Regions from separate parts of the Variovorax sp. LARHSF232 genome, predicted to be linked through region 1. Evidence: predicted binding sites of a transcription regulator. Region 1 holds the regulator's gene; each other region holds the start of a gene.
The links. Region 1 encodes sigma-54, which starts transcription at its own class of promoters, with help from an activator protein. Its sites were predicted from a motif close to TGGCANGNAANCTGCTTT; they were not measured.
Positions count from the first base shown of each region.

Region 1 (4,635 bases):
GACCAGAGCAACGACACCTTCAGCGTGAACGGCGCGCCGCAGGCGCCTGGCGGCAGCAATGCCGACGGCGGCCGGGTGCGCGCCGTGCTGGCGCCGCGGGCCGAGGCGGGCGCGCCGGCGGGCGGCAAGCAGGCGCCTGCGCCTGCGCCCGGCAAGGGCCTGCGTCCCAGCACCACGCTGGGTGGCGGAGGCAGCAAGTGATCGATCGCGCAGGCATGGAAGCGTCCTCGAGCGACGGCCGCAACGGCGCCAGCAGGCTGCAGGCGCGCGGCCTCAAGAAGAACTACGGCAGCCGCACGGTGGTGAAGGACGTCTCGCTGGACGTGCAAAAAGGCGAGGTGGTGGGCCTGCTGGGCCCCAACGGCGCCGGCAAGACCACCTCCTTCTACATGATCGTCGGGCTGGTGCGCGCCGACGACGGCCTGATCAGCATCGACGGCGAAGCCATCGAGCACATGCCGATCCACCGCCGCGCGCGCATGGGCCTGAGCTACCTGCCGCAAGAGGCCTCGATCTTTCGCAAGCTCAACGTGGCCGACAACGTGCGCGCCGTGCTCGAGCTGCAGCGCGAGCCGGACGAGCGCGGCGTGCTGCAGCCGCTGTCCAAGGCGCGCATGGAAGAGCGGCTGGAAGAGCTCTTGACCGACCTGCGCGTCGACCACCTGCGCGACTCACCCGCGCTGGCCTTGTCGGGCGGCGAGCGGCGGCGCGTGGAGATCGCCCGCGCACTGGCCACGCAGCCGCGCTTCATCCTGCTGGACGAGCCCTTCGCCGGCATCGACCCGATCGCCGTGATCGAGATCCAGCGCATCATCAGTTTCCTGAAGGAGCGCGGCATCGGCGTGCTCATCACCGACCACAACGTGCGCGAGACGCTGGGCATCTGCGACCACGCCTACATCATCAGCGACGGGCATGTGCTGGCACAGGGAACGCCCACGGAAATCGTCGAAAACGCCGACGTGCGCAGGGTGTACCTCGGCGAACACTTCCGCATGTAAGAAGGCTGCGCGAACACGTCCATGAAGCAAGGCCTGTCGCTGCGCGTATCGCAGCATCTCGCGCTCACTCCGCAATTGCAGCAGTCGATACGGCTGCTGCAGTTGTCCACGCTCGAGCTGTCGCAGGAAGTCGAGCAGATGCTCGACGAGAACCCCTTTCTCGAGCGCAGCGCCGAGGAAGCGCCGCGCGAGGAATTCGGCCTCGCGGCCGAGGATGCGACGGCCGCGCGCGACGTGCGCGACGAGGAGGCGGCGGGCCTGGCGCTGATGAACGGCCAGGACGGCGTCAGCACCATTGCGGCGCAAGACGCCGAAGTCACGGCCGCCGACGCGCCCGCCGACATCGCCGATGCCGAGCCCGACTGGGAAGGCGACGGCAGCGTCGACATGGCGCCGGACGACAGCGAATGGGGCAGCGACGCCCCGGCGCGCAACAACAACCTGGGCAACGACGAGGCCGCCGACGCCACCGAGCTGGCGCGCAGCCAGGAATCGCTGCAAGACTTTTTGCACCGGCAGGCGCTGAGCCTGCGGCTGTCCGAAGTTGACCGCGCCGCACTGCGCTTCCTGATCGAGTCGCTCAACGAGGACGGCTACCTGGAAGACTCGCTGCCCGCCCTGGCCTCGGGCCTGGCCGGCGACGACAACGACCAGTTCGACGACCTGGTGCACCGCTTCCAGATGGCGCTGGGCCTGCTGCAGAGCCTGGAGCCGGCGGGCGTCGGCGCGCGCGACCTGGGCGAATGCCTGGCGATCCAGCTGCGCGGCCTGGCCAGCGAGCACGAGGACGAGCCGCATGCCGAGGTGCGCAAGACCGCCCTGGCCGTCTGCAAGCAACCGCTCACCCTGCTGGCGCGGCGCGACTTCAAGCGCCTGGCCACGCTCACGCGCTCGAGCGAAGACAAGGTACGCGCCGCCATGCAGCTCATCGCGCGGCTGGAGCCTAAGCCGGGCCGGCGTTTTGTCAACGTGGAGCGCAACGTGGTGGTGCCCGACGTGATCGTTACCCGCCTGGGCAGCGGCACCAACGTCAAGTTCCGGGTGCAGCTCAACCCTGACGTGATGCCGCGCCTGCGCGTGCACGACATCTACGCCGGTGCGCTCAAGGCCCACAAGGGCGAGGGCAGCCAGGCGCTGAGCCAGCGGCTGCAGGAGGCGCGCTGGTTCATCAAGAACATCCAGCAGCGCTTCGACACCATCCTTCGCGTGTCCAATGCCATCGTCGAGCGCCAGAAGAGCTTTTTCGTGCACGGCGAACTGGCCATGCGCCCGCTGGTGCTGCGCGAGATCGCCGACGAGCTGGGCCTGCACGAATCCACCATCAGCCGCGTGACCACCGCAAAGTACATGGCCACGCCCTTCGGCACGGTGGAGCTCAAGTACTTTTTCGGCTCGGCGCTGGGCACCGAGACCGGTGGCAATGCCTCCAGCACCGCGGTGCGCGCGCTGATCAAGCAGTTCGTCGGCTCGGAAGACCTGAAGAAGCCGCTGTCCGACAGCCAACTGTCGGACATGCTCAAGGAGCAGGGTATCGAATGCGCGCGCCGCACGGTCGCCAAGTACCGCGAGGCGCTGCGCATCGCGCCGGCCAATTTGCGCAAGGCACTTTGACCGGCGTGCCCGGGCGGTGTCAGGCCGCCGGCGCGATGAACGAGATCAGCCGGCCCATGCGGCGAATGAAGTCCGACGTGACGATGAACTGCGGCTTCTCCCGCTTCACATACGGCTCGATCTCGGGCGGGTTGTCGGCCGGGTAGGGCGAGGTGTCGTAGACATCGCCGACATGCTTGCTGCGGTAGGCGGTGCCGGTGTAGGGCGTGGACGGTCCGGGGCCGCGGAAGGGATTCACGATTTCGGGCACGGGCGCGGTCCAGTAGTGCTTGGTGCCCAGCTCGTCGATCAGGGTGTCGACCTCCGATTGCGGCACCACCGGCGTCGTCATCTTGGCGCCCAGGAACAGGTCCGGGAAGTCGACCTCGCGGATCGAGAAGTACTTGGGCAGCTCGCGCGGCTGCGTGCTGCGCAGCGGCGAGCGCGCCACCAGTTCCGCCACCGCCGCGTCGCTCATCGACGCCAGCGTGTTGTACCTCGACTCCAGGCTGGCGATGTTGATGGCGCGGCCGGCCGAGTAGTGGCTCACGGTGTTGGTGATGTCCTTGTCGTAGAAGTAGGCGCCGTTGTGGATGTTGGAGCCGTAGCGATGCACGTACAGCGGCTCGTTGCTGCCCAGCTCCACGAAGGTGGGATGCGTGCGGCCGGCCAGCAGCGGATTGAGCTGCACCGCGTTGGCCGGCAGCGGCACCGTCTTGAGCCAGGCGATGGCTTCGGGAATGCGCTGCAGGTACTTGCGATCACCGGTCAGGGTGAAGTAGTTGAACAGCTGCTGGATGTTGGTCTGCGTCGTGTGCGTGGCCAGCGAGCGCGGCTCGTAGCTGCGCGCGCCGGCCGGCTCGCCGGCATTGCGCCCGCCCGTGATGCGCGACAAGTGCTGCAGGCTCCAGCCGGCCTGCGGCCCGGGGTTCTGCATCAGGCGCATGCAGTCCATGGCGCGCGTGATCGGCTCCACCAGCCGCGTCTCGCCCAGGGCGACGATGCACATGGTGAGGAACTTGATGTTCTCGCCCATCACGTCGTCGTTGAAGGTGACGTGCAGGGTGTAGTCGCCGTCTTCCATGCCGGCGCGCGCGCCCGCCGGCAGCTGCTGCGGGTTGGGCAGCGGCATCGACGTGATCGAGCCGGCGAAATGCGGGAAGCGCTGCGGCCAGCCACCGCCGGCAATGCCGAACTCCGGCCCGAACTGGGCGGCCAGGATGAATCCGATGGCCTTTTGCAACGGTGCCAGGAAGCGCGGGTCCTTCTTCTCCAGGTACATCCGCAGCATGAACTGCGAGGCCACGGCGGTGCCGGCGTCGTCGAAAGTGGCATTGCCGTAGTAGTGCTGGAATTCCTCCAGCCGCCAGCCGTTGGCGCCGATGGTCTCGTACCAGTGCTTGAGCGATTCCTCGCCGGCGAAATCGAAGATGTAGTTCCAGCCGCCGGCCGGATGCTGGGCTGCGGCCACGGCCAGCGCGGTGCGCTCGGCCGCCTCGTAGAAGCGCTCCTGGCCGGTGGCGTGGTAGGCGTCGAGGTACACATGGCCCACCGAGGGGGTGCCGGGCGGCTGGATCCAGCACATGGTGCGCTTGGCTTCCATCTCGCCGAAGGTCTGCGTCAGGTCGGGCGAATAGGACCAGACGTAGCCGCCGCGGTAGGACACCGTTTCGTCCATGTAGACCGCGGCCTCCTTCAACGCCTTGGCGGCTGTCTTCTGGGGCGTCTGCTTTTCGGCCACTGCGGCAGCCGCGGCGGCCGACGTCGAGCCGCCGGACGTGGTGGCGCTGTCCGAGCCTCCGCCGCAGGCCGCCAGGGTGAGCGGCGTCAGGACGGAAAGGGTGAAGTCTCTGCGTTTCATTGTTTTCCTCGGGTGGGTTGAAGTGCCGCACGATCTCCAACAAATCGGCGGTGTCATCAGTCGTCATACAACTGAGTCGCGGATGCTAGGCCCAACCGCCCGCGTATTCAAGGCCCTGCGGATAACGTTTACATCAGTAAAGATATCTGAAAACATATAAGTCATAGGACAACTGACATCTAG
Region 1 covers NZ_JBIXJS010000002.1:640,549-645,183, forward strand. Annotated here, with positions in the region: gene lptA (lipopolysaccharide transport periplasmic protein LptA) at 1-201, shown strand, start outside; gene lptB (LPS export ABC transporter ATP-binding protein) at 216-1,001, shown strand; gene ACIPRI_RS08345 (RNA polymerase factor sigma-54) at 1,023-2,612, shown strand; gene ACIPRI_RS08350 (pectate lyase) at 2,632-4,452, opposite strand.

Region 2 (4,635 bases), on a different contig from region 1:
CAGCTCCATCCAGCCCAGGCTGACGAAGCCCTTGTCCTGCAGCTTCTTGTCGATGGCGGCGCCCACCGGGCCGTCGATCACGCGAAAGGCCGCTTCACGGTCGGAAAAGATGAAGGGCAGGCTCACCGCTTCCAGCTCGGGCGCGATGCGCGACAGGAAGGCGGCGCCGACCCAGGTCAGCGCCAGCGTGCCGGAGCGCACCGCGTCGACGTTCTCCTTGGCGCCGCCCAGCTGCATGGCCGGGAACACGTCGACCTGCAGCTGGTTGCCGGTCAGGCGCGCAACTTCTTTCTTGAACACCTGGTCGACCGCCACGCTGCTGGGATGCTCGCTGGCGAAGTTGCCGGCGATCTGCAGTTTCTGTTGGGCGCAGACCGGCAGCAGGGCGCCGGCCAGTGCAAGCGCAGCGGCGAGGCGGCGCAGGGGTTGGTGAGCATGCATGGGCTTTCCTTTCTGGATCGGCTGCGAAACGCTGTCCGAGATGTTGGGTTGGATGAGCAAGAGGCGCGTCATGCGGCGCCTCCGTTTTTGCGCGCCGGCATCAGGCTGGGGACGCCGCAAGGCAGGAAGCGGCCGCGGCCGGGACGTGCATGGAAGGCGCCATCCCACACCACCTCGCCAGCGGCCAGAGTGATCGCCGGCCACGCGCGCAGGCGCTGGCCGGCGTAGGGCGTGTAGTCGACGGCGTGGTGCAGTTGCTCGTTGGACAAGATGAACTCGCGCTCTTCCCACACCACCAGGTCGGCGTCGCTGCCGATCGCAATCGTGCCCTTGCGCGGATGCAGGCCATAGGCCTTGGCCGGGTTGGTGGACGTGAGTTCGACGAAGCGGTTGAGCGTCATGCGACCGCCCAGCACGCCCTCGGAATAGAGCAGCGGCAGGCGGGTCTCGATGCCGGGAATGCCGTTCGGGATGTGGCGAAACGTCACTTCTTCGCCGCCCGGCTTCTTGCCTTCCGGCGCGTCGTACTTGAAGGGCGCGTGGTCGGAGCTGAAGACGGTGAACAGGCCGTCGTTCAGCCCGGCCCAGATCACTTCCTGGTTGGCCTTGTCGCGCGGCGGCGGGCTGCACACGCACTTGGCGCCGTGGTAGCTGTCGTCCAGGCCCAGGTCGGCGGCGGTGAGGAAGAGGTATTGCGGGCAGGTCTCGGCAAACACCGACAGGCCATGCGCGCGCGCCCAGCGGATCTGCTCCACCGCCTCGCGGCCCGAGACGTGCACGATCAGAATGGGCACGTCCACCAGCTCGGCCAGCGCGATGGCGCGGTGCGTGGCTTCGCGCTCCACCAGCATCGGCCGGGACTGTGCATGGAAGCGCGGCGCGGTGCGGCCGGCGGCTTCGAGCTTCTTCGTCAGCCACTCGATGCAGTCGGCGTTCTCGGCGTGGATCATGGCCATGGCGCCGTGCTGCCGGGCGACCGACAACACGTCGAGGATCTGGCCGTCGTCCAGCTTCAGATCGTCATAGGTCATGTAGATCTTGAAGGAGCTGTAGCCCTCGCGGATCAACGCGGGCAGCTCTTCATTCAGCACCTGCGGCGTGGGGTCGCTGACGATCAGGTGGAAGGCGTAGTCCACATGCGCCTTGCCTTCGGCGCGCGCGTGGTAGTCGGCCACGGCGGCGCGAAGCGACTGGCCTTTTTCCTGTGCGGCGAAAGGGATCACGGTGGTCGTGCCGCCGCAGGCCGCGGCGCGCGTGCCGGTGTGGAAGTCGTCGGCCATGCGGATGGGCGGGGCCATCGGCTGATCCAGATGGCAGTGGGCGTCGACGCCGCCGGGCGTGACGACGCGGCCGGCCACGTCGATCTCGCGCGCGCCCTTGGGCAGGTTCTGGCCGATCTGCACGATGCGCCCGCCTTCGACGCCGATGTCGGCGTCGAAGGTGTCGGCGGCCGTGGCAATGCGAGCGTTGCGCAGCACCAGGTCAAGCGCGCTCATGCCCGGGCCCCGTTGGCACCAATTTTGTGCGATTCGTTCGACATCAATGTTGACAATATGGCTGACTTCATTCCGCTATGCCCTGTGTCGGTGCATCTTCGAGGTGTTTCCCTCGATAGAACTGCTGTTGCAAGCTCCGGGCCAGTGTTGGAAGGCCTGGCGCCTTTAATGTCGACATGATCGTCAACAAAGCAATTCTCGAATCTAGTGTTAACACTACTGTCGACAAAAAATCTGCCACACCGCAGAATGCCTCCCATGAACAAGAAGACCACCCGTCTGGGCGTGCTCACGCCGTCTTCCAACACCGCGCTGGAGCCGCTAACCAGCGCTCTGGCCGACGCGGTGCCTGGCTGCAGCGCTCACTTCTCGCGCTTCAAGGTGACCGAGATCGCGCTGTCCGACCAGGCGCTGGGCCAGTTCGACGACAGCAAGATCCTGGCGGCGGCCGAACTGCTGGCCGACGCCAAGGTCGACGTGATCGGCTGGAGCGGCACCTCTTCGGGCTGGCTGGGCTTCGACGCCGACCGTCGCCTGGTCGAGCGCATTCGGGAACGCACCGGCATTGCGGCCACCACCGCCGTGCTGGCGCTGAACGAACTGCTGGCGTTGCGCGGCATCACCCGCATCGCGCTGGTGACGCCCTACACGGCGGACGTGCAGCAGCGCATCGTCCTGAACTACGCCAAGCTGGGCATCGAGGTGGTGGCCGAGCGCCACCTGGGCATTCGCGTCAACCACGACTTCGCCCTGGTCGAGCCGGACCTGCTGCGCGCGCAGATGCGCGAGGTGGCTGAAGCGAAGCCGCAGGCGATCACCACCTTCTGCACCAACCTGCGCGCCGCCTCGATGGCCGAATCGGTCGAGGCCGAACTGGGCATTCCGCTGCTGGACACCGTGAGCACCACGGTCTGGGGCCAGTTGCGGGCGGCTGGTGCGGCTACGTCGCAGGTGCGTGGCTGGGGCCAGCTCTTCTCATGGCAATGAGCGAGGACGACGACGCGCTGCGCCTGGCGCTCGAAGGGGGTGATGGCCTCCGTACAATCGCCGACGCTTCTTCTTTTGCACGCGCCGGGCGTTCATCGCTGCGCTCGCGCAAGAGCCCTTCCACCGTCACGCACGACCCGCACCACAACCACGCGCACATGCCGCCGACCCGACCCGCTCGCCGCGGCGCTACGCCGGCCCGGCTCCAGCGCGAGAACGCGCACGACGAGATCTACGAGAAGATCTACGTCGCCATCCTCGAGCATCGCCTGCACCCCGGCACCAAGCTGGTGGAAGAGCGCATGGCCGAGATCTTCAACGTCAGCCGCGCGCGCATTCGCGAGGTGCTGGCGCGGCTGGCGCACGAGCAGATCGTCGAGCTCTATCCGCAGCGCGGCGCCTTCGTGGCGCGGCCCACCATCGAGCAGGCGCTGGATGTGTTCGAGGCGCGCCGGCTGATCGAGCCCGCGGTGCTGCGGCGCCTGGTTGAAACCCTGACGCCGGAGAAGCTGGCCAAGCTGCGCCAGCACCAGGAGCTCGAGCTCGATGCACGCCGGCGCGACGACAAGCGGGCGGTGATCCGCCTGTCGGGCGAGTTCCATTCGCTGGCGGCCGAGCTGGCGGGCAACACCGCGCTGACGCGCAGCATGCGCGAGCTGTCGGTGCTGACCTGCCTGATGATCTTTCTCTACGACGCGCCGACCTCCACCAGTTGCCGTGCCGACGAGCATTCGCAGATCATCGACGCCATCGCCAAGCGGGATGCCGGCCGCGCCGAGAAGCTCATGCTGGAGCACCTCGACCACATCGAGAGCAGCATGAAGCTGGAGGTGGGCGAGGAACCGGTGGACCTGGAAGCGATCTTCAAGAGCTGACAGCGGCGCGAATACCTGCCCTTGAAAGCGGGGCATGCAAGGCGGTGCGCGTTGGCACATACTGTACAAACATACAGTAGCGTGACTTGCCATGCCCGACGCCTTCATCCCCCTGCACGCCATCAAGGGCCGCGGTGCGGCCTCGCACCTGGCCCACCGCTTCGAGAAGGACGCCCGCAGCGACTTCGACGACGGCTGGGGCACGCTGGACGAATCGCAAGCCGAACTGCCGCCCTTGCAAACCGAGGTGCGCTTCGAGGACGTGAAGTCGGTGCTGGGCAGCAACGACTCGCCCGACGTGCCTTTCGACCGCTCGCTCAATCCCTATCGCGGCTGCGAGCACGGCTGCATCTACTGCTTTGCCCGGCCCACGCACAGCTACCTCAACCTGTCGCCCGGCCTGGACTTCGAGACCAAGCTGATCGCCAAGCGCAATGTGGCGCAGGTGCTGCGCGCGGAACTGGGCAAGAAGGGCTATCGGCCCAGCCAGATCGCAATCGGCACCGCCACCGACTGCTACCAGCCGATCGAACGCGAGCTGCGGCTCACCCGCGCGGTGATCGAGGTGTTGAACGAATGCCGGCACCCCTTTGCGCTGGTGACCAAGTCCAGCGCGGTGGAGCATGACCTGGACCTGATCGCGCCGATGGCCGCAGCGCGGCTCGCCGCGGTGTACCTGACCGTGACCACGCTCGATGGCGAGCTGGCGCGCAAGCTCGAGCCGCGTGCGGCCGCGCCGCATCGGCGGCTGCGCACCATCCGCACCCTGGCCGAGGCGGGCGTGCCGGTGGGCGTGAGCCTGTCGCCGCAGATCCCCTTCATCACCGAAGACATGG
Region 2 covers NZ_JBIXJS010000001.1:329,385-334,019, reverse strand. Annotated here, with positions in the region: gene ACIPRI_RS01585 (TRAP transporter substrate-binding protein) at 1-513, opposite strand, end outside; gene hydA (dihydropyrimidinase) at 510-1,937, opposite strand; gene ACIPRI_RS01575 (maleate cis-trans isomerase family protein) at 2,196-2,924, shown strand; gene ACIPRI_RS01570 (GntR family transcriptional regulator) at 3,083-3,799, shown strand; gene ACIPRI_RS01565 (PA0069 family radical SAM protein) at 3,891-4,635, shown strand, end outside.
Region 2: hydA (dihydropyrimidinase) is a predicted target of sigma-54. The motif match lies at 2,064-2,081, and genes of this name have one in related genera.

Region 3 (4,635 bases), 540 kb from region 1:
CGTGGGCATCAGCACCACGGACCGCTTCGTCGACTTGGTGCGGGAAGGCTTCGACTGCGTGCTGAGGGTCGGCCAGCTGGCCGACTCGGAACTCATCGTGCGCCCCTTGGGCGCCATGACGATGGGCAACGTCGCGAGCCCGGCCTACCTGCGTGCACACGGCACGCCGCGCAGCCTGGCCGATCTGGCGCAGCACCGGATCGTCCACTATTCGGGCTCGCTCAGCGCGCAGGGTGCCGGCCTCGAGTACCTGGACGAGGGTGGCGCGGTGCGCGTCCATCCCATGCGCAGCGCGCTCGTCGTCAACAGCGCGGATGCCTTTCAGGCGGCCTGCCTGGCGGGCCTGGGCTTGATCCAGGCGCCGCTGCGCGGCATCCAGCAACTGGTCGACGCGGGCCTGCTGGTCGAGGTGATGCCCTCCTTCAGGGCGGCGCCCCTGCCGGTGTCGCTGCTCTATCCGCACCGCCACCACGTGCCGCCGCGGGTGCAGGCGATGCTGAACTGGCTCACGCAGGTGATCGAGCCCGCCCTGCGGCCACCGTCAATCGCCTGACGCGCCGGGTGCGCGCCGGTACTGCACGGCCTCTGCCACATGCGCGGTGTCGACCGTGGCGCTGCCGGCCAGGTCGGCAATCGTGCGCGCCACCTTCAGCACGCGATGGGTGCTGCGCGCCGACCAGCCGAGCTTGATCCCGGCGTTCTGCAGAAGCGTCCGCGCCTTGGGCTCCAGCGTGGCGTGCTGGTCGATCTCGCCGCCGTGCAGCGCCTGGTTGGGCTTGCCTTGACGCGCCAAGGCGGCGTCGCGCGCCTGCGCCACGCGGGCCCGGATCGGGCCGCTGGCTTCGCCCGGCGGTGCATCCAGCAACTCGTGCGGCGCGATGGCCGGCACCTCGATGTGCAGGTCGATGCGGTCGAGCAGCGGGCCGCTCAGCTTGCCCTGGTAGCGGGCGATCTGGTCGGGCGTGCAGCGGCAGTTCTTGTGCGGCGATCCCAGATGGCCGCATGGACAAGGGTTCATCGCCGCGATCAACTGAAAGCGCGCCGGGAATTCCGAACGCCGGGCGGCCCGCGCGATGCGGATGTGGCCGGTTTCCAGCGGCTCGCGAAGCGCCTCCAGTGCGGCGCGGGCGAACTCGGGAAACTCGTCGAGAAAAAGAACGCCGTGATGCGCCAGCGAGATTTCGCCCGGGCGCGGCGGCGAGCCGCCGCCGACCAGCGCCACCGCGCTGGCGCTGTGATGCGGCGCCGTGGTGGGCCGCTGCATCCAGCGCGCGGGCGAAAAGCAGCCGCACAGGCTGGCAAGTGCCGCACTCTCCAGTGCTTCCTGCGTGGTCATGGGCGGCAGCAGCCCGGCAAAGCGCTGCGCCAGCATCGACTTGCCGGAGCCGGGCGGCCCCACCATCAACAGGCTGTGGCCGCCGGCCGCAGCGATCTCGAGGGCGCGCTTGGCGGCCGCGTGGCCTTTCACGTCGGACAGGTCGGCTATCGGGGCCGGGGCCGATGGCGCAGCGGCCTGCACGCGCGACCAGCCGTCGCCTGCGGCCGCTTCGGGCGGGGCGGTGCCCTCCGGCAGAAACTGGCCCACCACGTCCAGCAGGTGGCGCGCGCCATAGACCTGCGCGCCTGGCACCAGCGCGGCCTCCTGGGCGCTGGCGGTCGGCAAGACCAGTCTGGCTTGTGCCGCCAGCGGCCCGCCGGCTTCGCGTGCCAGCGCCATGGCCAATGCACCGCGCACCGGCCGCAGCTCGCCCGACAGCGACAGCTCGCCGGCAAACTCGTGGCCGGCCAGCTTGGCGGGGTCGACCTGGCCGCTGGCCGCCAGGATCCCCATGGCGATCGGCAGGTCGAAGCGGCCGGAATCCTTGGGCAGATCGGCCGGCGCCAGATTGACCGTGATGCGCTTGTTGTTGGGAAATTCCAGGCCGGCGTTCTGGATCGCGCAGCGCACCCGCTCGCGCGCCTCCTTGACCTCGACATCGGCCAGCCCGACCAGCGTGAAGCTGGGCAGGCCGTTGGCCAGATGCACCTCAACGGTCACTTGCGCCGCTTCCATGCCCAACAAGGCGCGGCTTTGCACCAAAGACAGACTCATAGCCCTCCCTTTCCCCAAGTTGGTGCGCTTTTGCGTGCGCACCCGCCATCTTGTATTTTTTCGAGTCCCAGTTCGTGACGCCGGTGCCCGCACGCGTGACGGCCCTGACACACTTTGGCACGCTCCCTGCTTTGGGGTCGTGGTCTCACGCACAACCACCACCAAACCCCGAGGAGTCCCGTTCAATGATGCACCGTAAATCCGCCCTGGCATTCGCCGCTCTGGCAGCCGCCGCGCTGACCGTCTCGAATTCCGCATTTGCGCAGGCGGCTGCAGCGCCTGCCGCGGAACCGGCGCCTGCTTCCCCGATTACGGCCAACGTCACCCTCACCACCAACTACAAGTTCCGCGGCCAGGACCAGGACGTCCTGGGCAGCAACGGCAACTTCAAGACCAGCGCGGTCAAGCCGGCCATCCAGGGCGGCTTCGACTATGCCCACGAGAGCGGCTTCTACCTTGGCAACTGGAACTCCAGCGTCAACTGGCTGGACGGCAACAGCGTCGAGATGGACGTGTACGGCGGCTACAAGTTCAAGGGCGGCGGCATCGACTGGGACGTGGGCGCCCTGGGCTACATCTACCCGGGCGCCACCGCCGGCAACACCTGGGAACTCTACGGCGCGGGCACCTATGCCAGCGCCTTCGGCGCGCTCACCCTGAAGTATTCGCACACGGTGTCCGACGACTACTTCAATTGGGCAGGTGCCAAGGGCGGCTCGGATCTGTCGGGCCGCAACACCGGCTACCTGAACCTGGGCTACGCCTACGAAGTGGTGCCCAAGCTCACGCTCAAGGCTGGGGTGGGCTACACCTTCTTTGCCTCTGACATCAAGGACAACACGTCCGCGGTGAACTACCTGGACTACAGCGTGGGCGCCTCGTACGACTTCGGCGGTGGCCTGGCGCTGGGCGGGTACGTGCAAGGCGCCAACAAGGGCAGCGCCTACGAAGTGACGGGGGCCGACGGCAAGACCCTGAACCCGAACAAGGCCCGCTTCATCGTGGCCCTGACAAAGACGCTGTAATCGTCGCCGGGGCGGCCGTGCCGCCCCTTGCTTACCCCAAGGAGAAACGTCCATGAAGCTGGTCACAGCCATCATCAAACCCTTCAAGCTCGACGAAGTGCGCGAGGCGCTTTCGGCCATCGGCGTGCAGGGCATCACCGTCACCGAGGTCAAGGGCTTCGGCCGCCAGAAGGGCCACACCGAGCTCTACCGCGGCGCCGAATACGTCGTCGACTTCCTGCCCAAGGTCAAGATCGAAGCGGCCGTGGCCGACGAGCTGGTCGAGCGCGTCATCGAAGCCATCGAAGGCGCTGCCCGCACCGGCAAGATCGGCGACGGCAAGGTCTTCGTCTATGACCTGGAACAGGTTGTGCGCATCCGCACCGGCGAGACCGGCCGCGAGGCGCTTTGATCGCCCGAAAAAGCAGGCACGAAAGAACTCTCAAATGAAGAAACTGCTCGTATCCCTCGCGCTCGGCCTGAGCGTGCTGACGGCCGGCGTATCCGGCTTTGCCCAGACGCCGCCGGCCGCGCCTGCGGCCGAAGCCGCAGCGCCCGCCGCCGCGGCGCCTGCCGCTCCCGCCGCAACCGCACCCGCCGACGCGCCCGCCGCTGCCGCGCCTGCCGCCGCAGCTGCCGACGCACCCGCCGCCGCGCCCGTCATCAACAAGGGCGACACCGGCTGGATGCTGCTGTCCACCCTGCTGGTCATCATGATGACCATCCCCGGCCTGGCGCTGTTCTATGGCGGCCTGGTGCGCAGCAAGAACATGCTGTCGGTGCTGATGCAGGTCATGGTCACCTTCTCGATGATCGTGGTGCTGTGGATGATCTACGGCTACAGCCTGGCCTTCACCGAAGGCAACGCCTTCATCGGCGGCTTCGACCGCCTGTTCATGAAGGGCATCTTCGATCCGGCCACCGGCGCCTTCGCGCCGGCCGCCACCTTCAGCAAGGGCGTCTACATCCCCGAGCTGCTGTTCGCCGCCTTCCAGGCCACCTTCGCCGGCATCACCTGCTGCCTGATCGTCGGCGCCTTCGCCGAGCGCATCAAGTTCTCGGCGGTGCTGCTGTTCATGGTGCTGTGGTTCACCTTCAGCTATGCGCCGATCGCCCACATGGTCTGGTACTGGATGGGTCCGGACGCCTACGCCAGCAAGGACGTGGTCGACGCGATGAACGCCAAGGCCGGCCTGATCTGGCAGTGGGGCGCGCTCGACTTCGCCGGCGGCACCGTGGTGCACATCAACGCCGCCGTCGCTGGCCTGGTGGGTGCCTTCCTGGTGGGCAAGCGCATCGGCTACGGCAAGGAAGCGTTCACGCCGCACTCGCTGACGCTCACGATGGTTGGCGCTTCGCTGCTGTGGGTGGGCTGGTTCGGCTTCAACGCCGGTTCCGCCCTGGAAGCCGGCAACAGCGCCGTGCTGGCCTTCATGAACACCTTCTCGGCCACGGCAGCGGCTGTGTTGGCCTGGTCCATCGGCGAAGCGCTGATGCGCGGCAAGGCCTCGATGCTGGGCGCTGCCTCCGGTGCCGTCG
Region 3 covers NZ_JBIXJS010000002.1:99,054-103,688, reverse strand. Annotated here, with positions in the region: gene ACIPRI_RS05930 (LysR family transcriptional regulator) at 1-553, shown strand, start outside; gene ACIPRI_RS05925 (YifB family Mg chelatase-like AAA ATPase) at 542-2,092, opposite strand; gene ACIPRI_RS05920 (TorF family putative porin) at 2,278-3,117, shown strand; gene glnK (P-II family nitrogen regulator) at 3,170-3,508, shown strand; gene ACIPRI_RS05910 (ammonium transporter) at 3,543-4,635, shown strand, end outside.
Region 3: ACIPRI_RS05920 (TorF family putative porin) is a predicted target of sigma-54. The motif match lies at 2,208-2,225, and genes of this name have one in related genera.

Region 4 (4,635 bases), on a different contig from region 1:
GTGGGGAACCAGCAGCACGTCAGCCTGCAGTGCCGCGGCACCTGGCGCCGCCAGCAGGGCGCTTTCCTGATCGCGCTCGACATCGCCGGCCAGCAGCGCCCGGCCGTGGCCGCCGCTCACGCGCAGCACGCACGACAGGGCATTGCTCTTGACGCCCGGCCGGTCCTCGTCGCCGGCGCGCGGATGCAGGATCTCGAAGTGCACGCCATCCCACGACCACCGCTGGCCGGCCTGGCAGCGCCGCGACGGCCGCAACCGCTGCAGTGGATGGCCGGCCTCGATGGAGCTGAGCAGCTGCGCCGCCGGCTGCATGGCCAGCACCGCGGCCGCGCCGCCGGTGTGATCGCTGTCCCGGTGGCTCAGCACCACGGTGTCCAGCCGCTCGTCCAGCGCGCGCAAGAGCGGCACCAGCACGCGCTGGCCGGCATCGCTGTCGATGCCGTAGCGTGGGCCGGTGTCGTACAGCAGGCTGTGGCGCGCGGTGCGCAGCAGCACCGCACTGCCCTGGCCGACGTCGGCGGCCAGCAGTTCGAACTCACCCGGGGCCGGGCGCGGCGGCTGCCACAGGAGGGCCGGCAGCAACAACGGCAGGCCCAGCAGGCGCAGGTCCCAGGGCAGGCGCATGGCCAGCAGCAAGCCGCCCAGCACGCCGGCCATGCCGGCCCACAGCGGCGGCGCCGGCCAGCTCAGGGTGGCCCAGGGCCAACTCGCGAGCAGCCGCAGCAAGGCCATCAGGGCCTGCACCGCCCAGGCCGCCACATCCCAAAGAGGCGGCAGGAGCGTGCCCAGCAAGGCCAGCGGCGTCAGCAGCAAGGTCACCCAGGGAATGGCAAGCAGATTGGCCAAGAGGCCCACCAGCGACACCTGCTGGAACAAGAGCAGGGTGAGCGGCGTCAGGGCCAGGGTCACCACCGCCTGCTCGCGCAGCATGCGCACCCCGGCCGCGCGCCAGCCGCCCGGGCGCGCCGAAGTCCCCGCGTCGGCGGCAAAGAGCACCCCGACGGCGACGAAGCTGAGCCAGAAGCCGGCCTGCGTCAGCGCCCAGGGATCGAGCGCCACCACCGCCGCGCAGGCGCCGAGCCACACCATGGGCCAGGGCCAGCGCAGGCCGCCGATGCGCAGCAGCGCCACCGTGGCCAGCATGCAAACGGTGCGCTGCGAGGGCACGCCCCAGCCGCTGAAGAGGGCATAGGCGCTGGCCAGCAGCACGCCGCCAGCCAGCGCCGCGTGCGGTGCCGGCCAGCGGAGCATCAGGCGCCCGCTGCGTCGCCACAGCGCGCCGACCACCCAGGCCGCCAGCCAGGCGAAGAGCGTCACATGCAGGCCCGAGATGCTCATCAGGTGCGCCACGCCGGTGGCACGAAACACATCCCAGTCGGCACGCTCGATGGCCGCCTGGTCGCCGGTGACCAGCGCGGCGATGACGCCGGCGGCACGCGCGTCGGCGACGCGCGCGTAGATGGCGTCCCGTGTGGCCTCGCGCGCCCGCTCCACCGGATGCGCCCAGCCGCGCACAAGAAGGCGCGGCGCCGCTTCGCCCTGGCCGGCGCGCACGTAGCCGGTGGCCTGCACGCCCTGCTCCCAGGCCCACAGCTCGTAGTCGAAGCCATGCGGATTGCGCCCGCCATGCGGCGCCTTCAGACGCACCGTGAGCCGCCAGCGCTCGCCGGCACGCGGGCGCCCGCCGTCATCGGCGGCGCTGCTGTCGGCGTACCAGCCCAGCGCGATGCGCGGCGGCAGACGCACGCCGGCAGGAACCTGCTCGATGTCGAAGCGAAAGCGCATCCCGCCTTCGAAGCGCTGCGGCATCTGCGCCACCATGCCGACCAGTTGCAGGTCGCGCCCTTCGAGCGCCGGATCGAGGGCATCGGCCACAAAGACACAGGCACGAATGCCCACCAGTGCGCCGCCGCCGCAGGCACCTGCGAGCAGCGCAGCCGCCAGCACCCCGCCCGTCCAGCGGGTGCGCAGGCGCACGATGGCGGCCGTGCCTGCCAGCCCCAGGGCAAGCAGCAACGCATACGCAGGCCAGGGCCACAGCTGCGCCTGCTGCAGTTGCAGCGCGCTGCCCAGCACGACACCACCCAGCGCCGCAAAGGGCCAGGCGGCACGCGCGGCCTCCCTGTGCTCGATCACTTCGCTCCCTGCCAGCGCCTGATTGGCGCATTACTTGCATTCTTTGTCCGCTAGTATGCGTCGGACCCATTGGCAATGCCGCTGCCGGCGCACGCTCCCCGTCCAGTCAGGAGAAACATGTCCATCCACGCCGCGCTCCATCACGTGACGCACTACCAATACGACCGGCCGGTGCAGCTGGGTCCGCAGGTCGTGCGCCTGCGCCCGGCGCCGCATTGCCGCAGCAACGTGATCTCCTATTCGCTGCGCATCGAGCCGGCCGAGCACTTCATCAACTGGCAGCAGGACCCCTTTGCCAACTACCAGGCCCGGCTGGTCTTTCCGGAAAAGACGCGCGGGTTCAAGGTCACGGTCGACCTGGTGGTCGAGATGGCGGTCTACAACCCCTTCGACTTCTTCCTGGAGCCGCAGGCGGAGAACTTCCCCTTCGACTACACCGCCGCGCAAGCGCAGGAACTTGCCCCTTACCTGGCGGTGGAGCCCGCCACGCCGCTAGTGGCGGCCTACCTGGAAAAGATCGACCGCACCGAGCAGCGCACCATCGACTTCCTGGTCCAGCTGAACCAGCAGGTGCAGGAGGACGTGCGCTACCTGATCCGCATGGAGCCCGGCGTGCAGACGCCCGAGCACACGCTGGAATCCGGCAGCGGCTCCTGCCGCGATTCGGGCTGGCTGCTGGTGCAGCTGCTACGGCACATGGGTCTGGCGGCGCGCTTCGTCTCGGGCTACTTGATCCAGCTCACGCCGGACGTGAAGTCGCTCGACGGGCCGAGCGGCACCGAGCGCGACTTCACCGACCTGCACGCCTGGTGCGAGGTCTACCTCCCGGGCGCCGGCTGGATCGGGCTGGACGCCACCTCGGGCCTGCTGGCCGGTGAAGGCCACATCCCGCTGGCCTGCACGCCCACGCCTTCCAGCGCGGCACCGATCGAAGGCGCGGTGGACCAGGCCGAGGTCGAGTTCGGCCACGAGATGACGATCTCGCGCATCTACGAGGCGCCGCGCGTCACCAAGCCCTACACCGAGGAGCAATGGGCGCAGGTGCTGGCGCTGGGCGACGCGGTCGATGCGAAATTGCAGGCCAATGACGTGCGCCTGACCATGGGCGGCGAGCCCACCTACGTGGCCACCGCCGACCGCGACGCGGCCGAATGGAACACCGACGCGCTCGGCCCGACGAAGCGCGGCTACGCCACCGAGCTGGTGCAGCGCCTGCGCGCCGAATACGGCGAAGGCGGTTTCCTTCACTTCGGCCAGGGCAAGTGGTACCCGGGCGAGCAGCTGCCGCGCTGGGCGCTGTCGATCTTCTGGCGCGCCGATGGCCAGACGCTGTGGCATGACCCGAAGCGCTTCGCCGACGAGCGCCATCCGACCCACTACACCAGCGAAGACGCACGGCGCTTCACCGAGCTGCTCACCCGCAAGCTGGGCCTGGCCACCGACTTCATCCAGCCCGCCTACGAGGACGTGTACTACTACCTCTGGCGCGAACGGCGCCTGCCGGTGAACGTGGACCCCTTCGATTCCAAGCTGGACGACGAGTTGGAGCGCATGCGCCTGGCCCGCGTCTTCACGCAGAAGCTCGATTCGGTGGTGGGCTACATGCTGCCCATCGAGCCGGCCAATGCCGACAAGGACGCGCCCGCCCTGGCCGGGCCGGGCTGGAAGACCGGCCCCTGGTTCCTGCGCGACGACCGGATGTTCCTGATCCCCGGCGACTCGCCCATGGGCTACCGCCTGCCGCTCGATTCGCAGCCCTGGGCGCGCAAGGCCGACTACCCCTACCTGGTCGAGCGCGATCCCGCCGCGCCATTGGGCACCCTGCCCGCGGCCACCGACCTGCGCGCGCGCTATGCGTCGCCGGTCACGGCCGACGGCGCGCGCGACCTGGGCGCCGTGCCCTATGCCTTCGGCACGCCGGCCAGCAGCCCCGCCGCACTGAAGCTGCAAAAAAGCCCCGTCGCCGCCGCCAACGACAACGCCCCCTTCGCGCAGCGCGCCCCGGGCCGCGGCGAATCGGCCCACTGGATCACCCGCACCGCCCTGTGCGTGGAAGTGCGCGACCCGCGCCGCGCCAACGGACCCGCCGCGGAAAAGCTGGGCAGCGCCTCGGGCGTGCTTTACGTCTTCATGCCGCCGCTGCAGCGGCTGGAGGACTACCTCGACCTGGTGAGCGCGGTGGAAGCGACGGCACGCGAGCTTGACCTGCAGATCGTGATGGAGGGCTACCCGCCGCCGCGCGACGTGCGCCTGAAGATGCTGCAGGTCACGCCCGACCCTGGCGTGATCGAGGTCAACATCCATCCGGCCCACAACTGGCGCGAGCTGGTCGAGCACACCGAGTTTCTCTACAACGCCGCTTTCGAGACGCGCCTGTCGGCCGAGAAATTCATGACCGACGGCCGCCACACCGGTACCGGCGGCGGCAACCACTTCGTGCTGGGCGGCGCCACGCCGGCCGACAGCCCCTTCCTGCGCCGGCCCGAGCTCTTGGCCAGC
Region 4 covers NZ_JBIXJS010000010.1:26,237-30,871, forward strand. Annotated here, with positions in the region: gene ACIPRI_RS21735 (DNA internalization-related competence protein ComEC/Rec2) at 1-2,133, opposite strand, end outside; gene ACIPRI_RS21740 (transglutaminase family protein) at 2,254-4,635, shown strand, end outside.
Region 4: ACIPRI_RS21740 (transglutaminase family protein) is a predicted target of sigma-54. The motif match lies at 2,160-2,177, and genes of this name have one in related genera.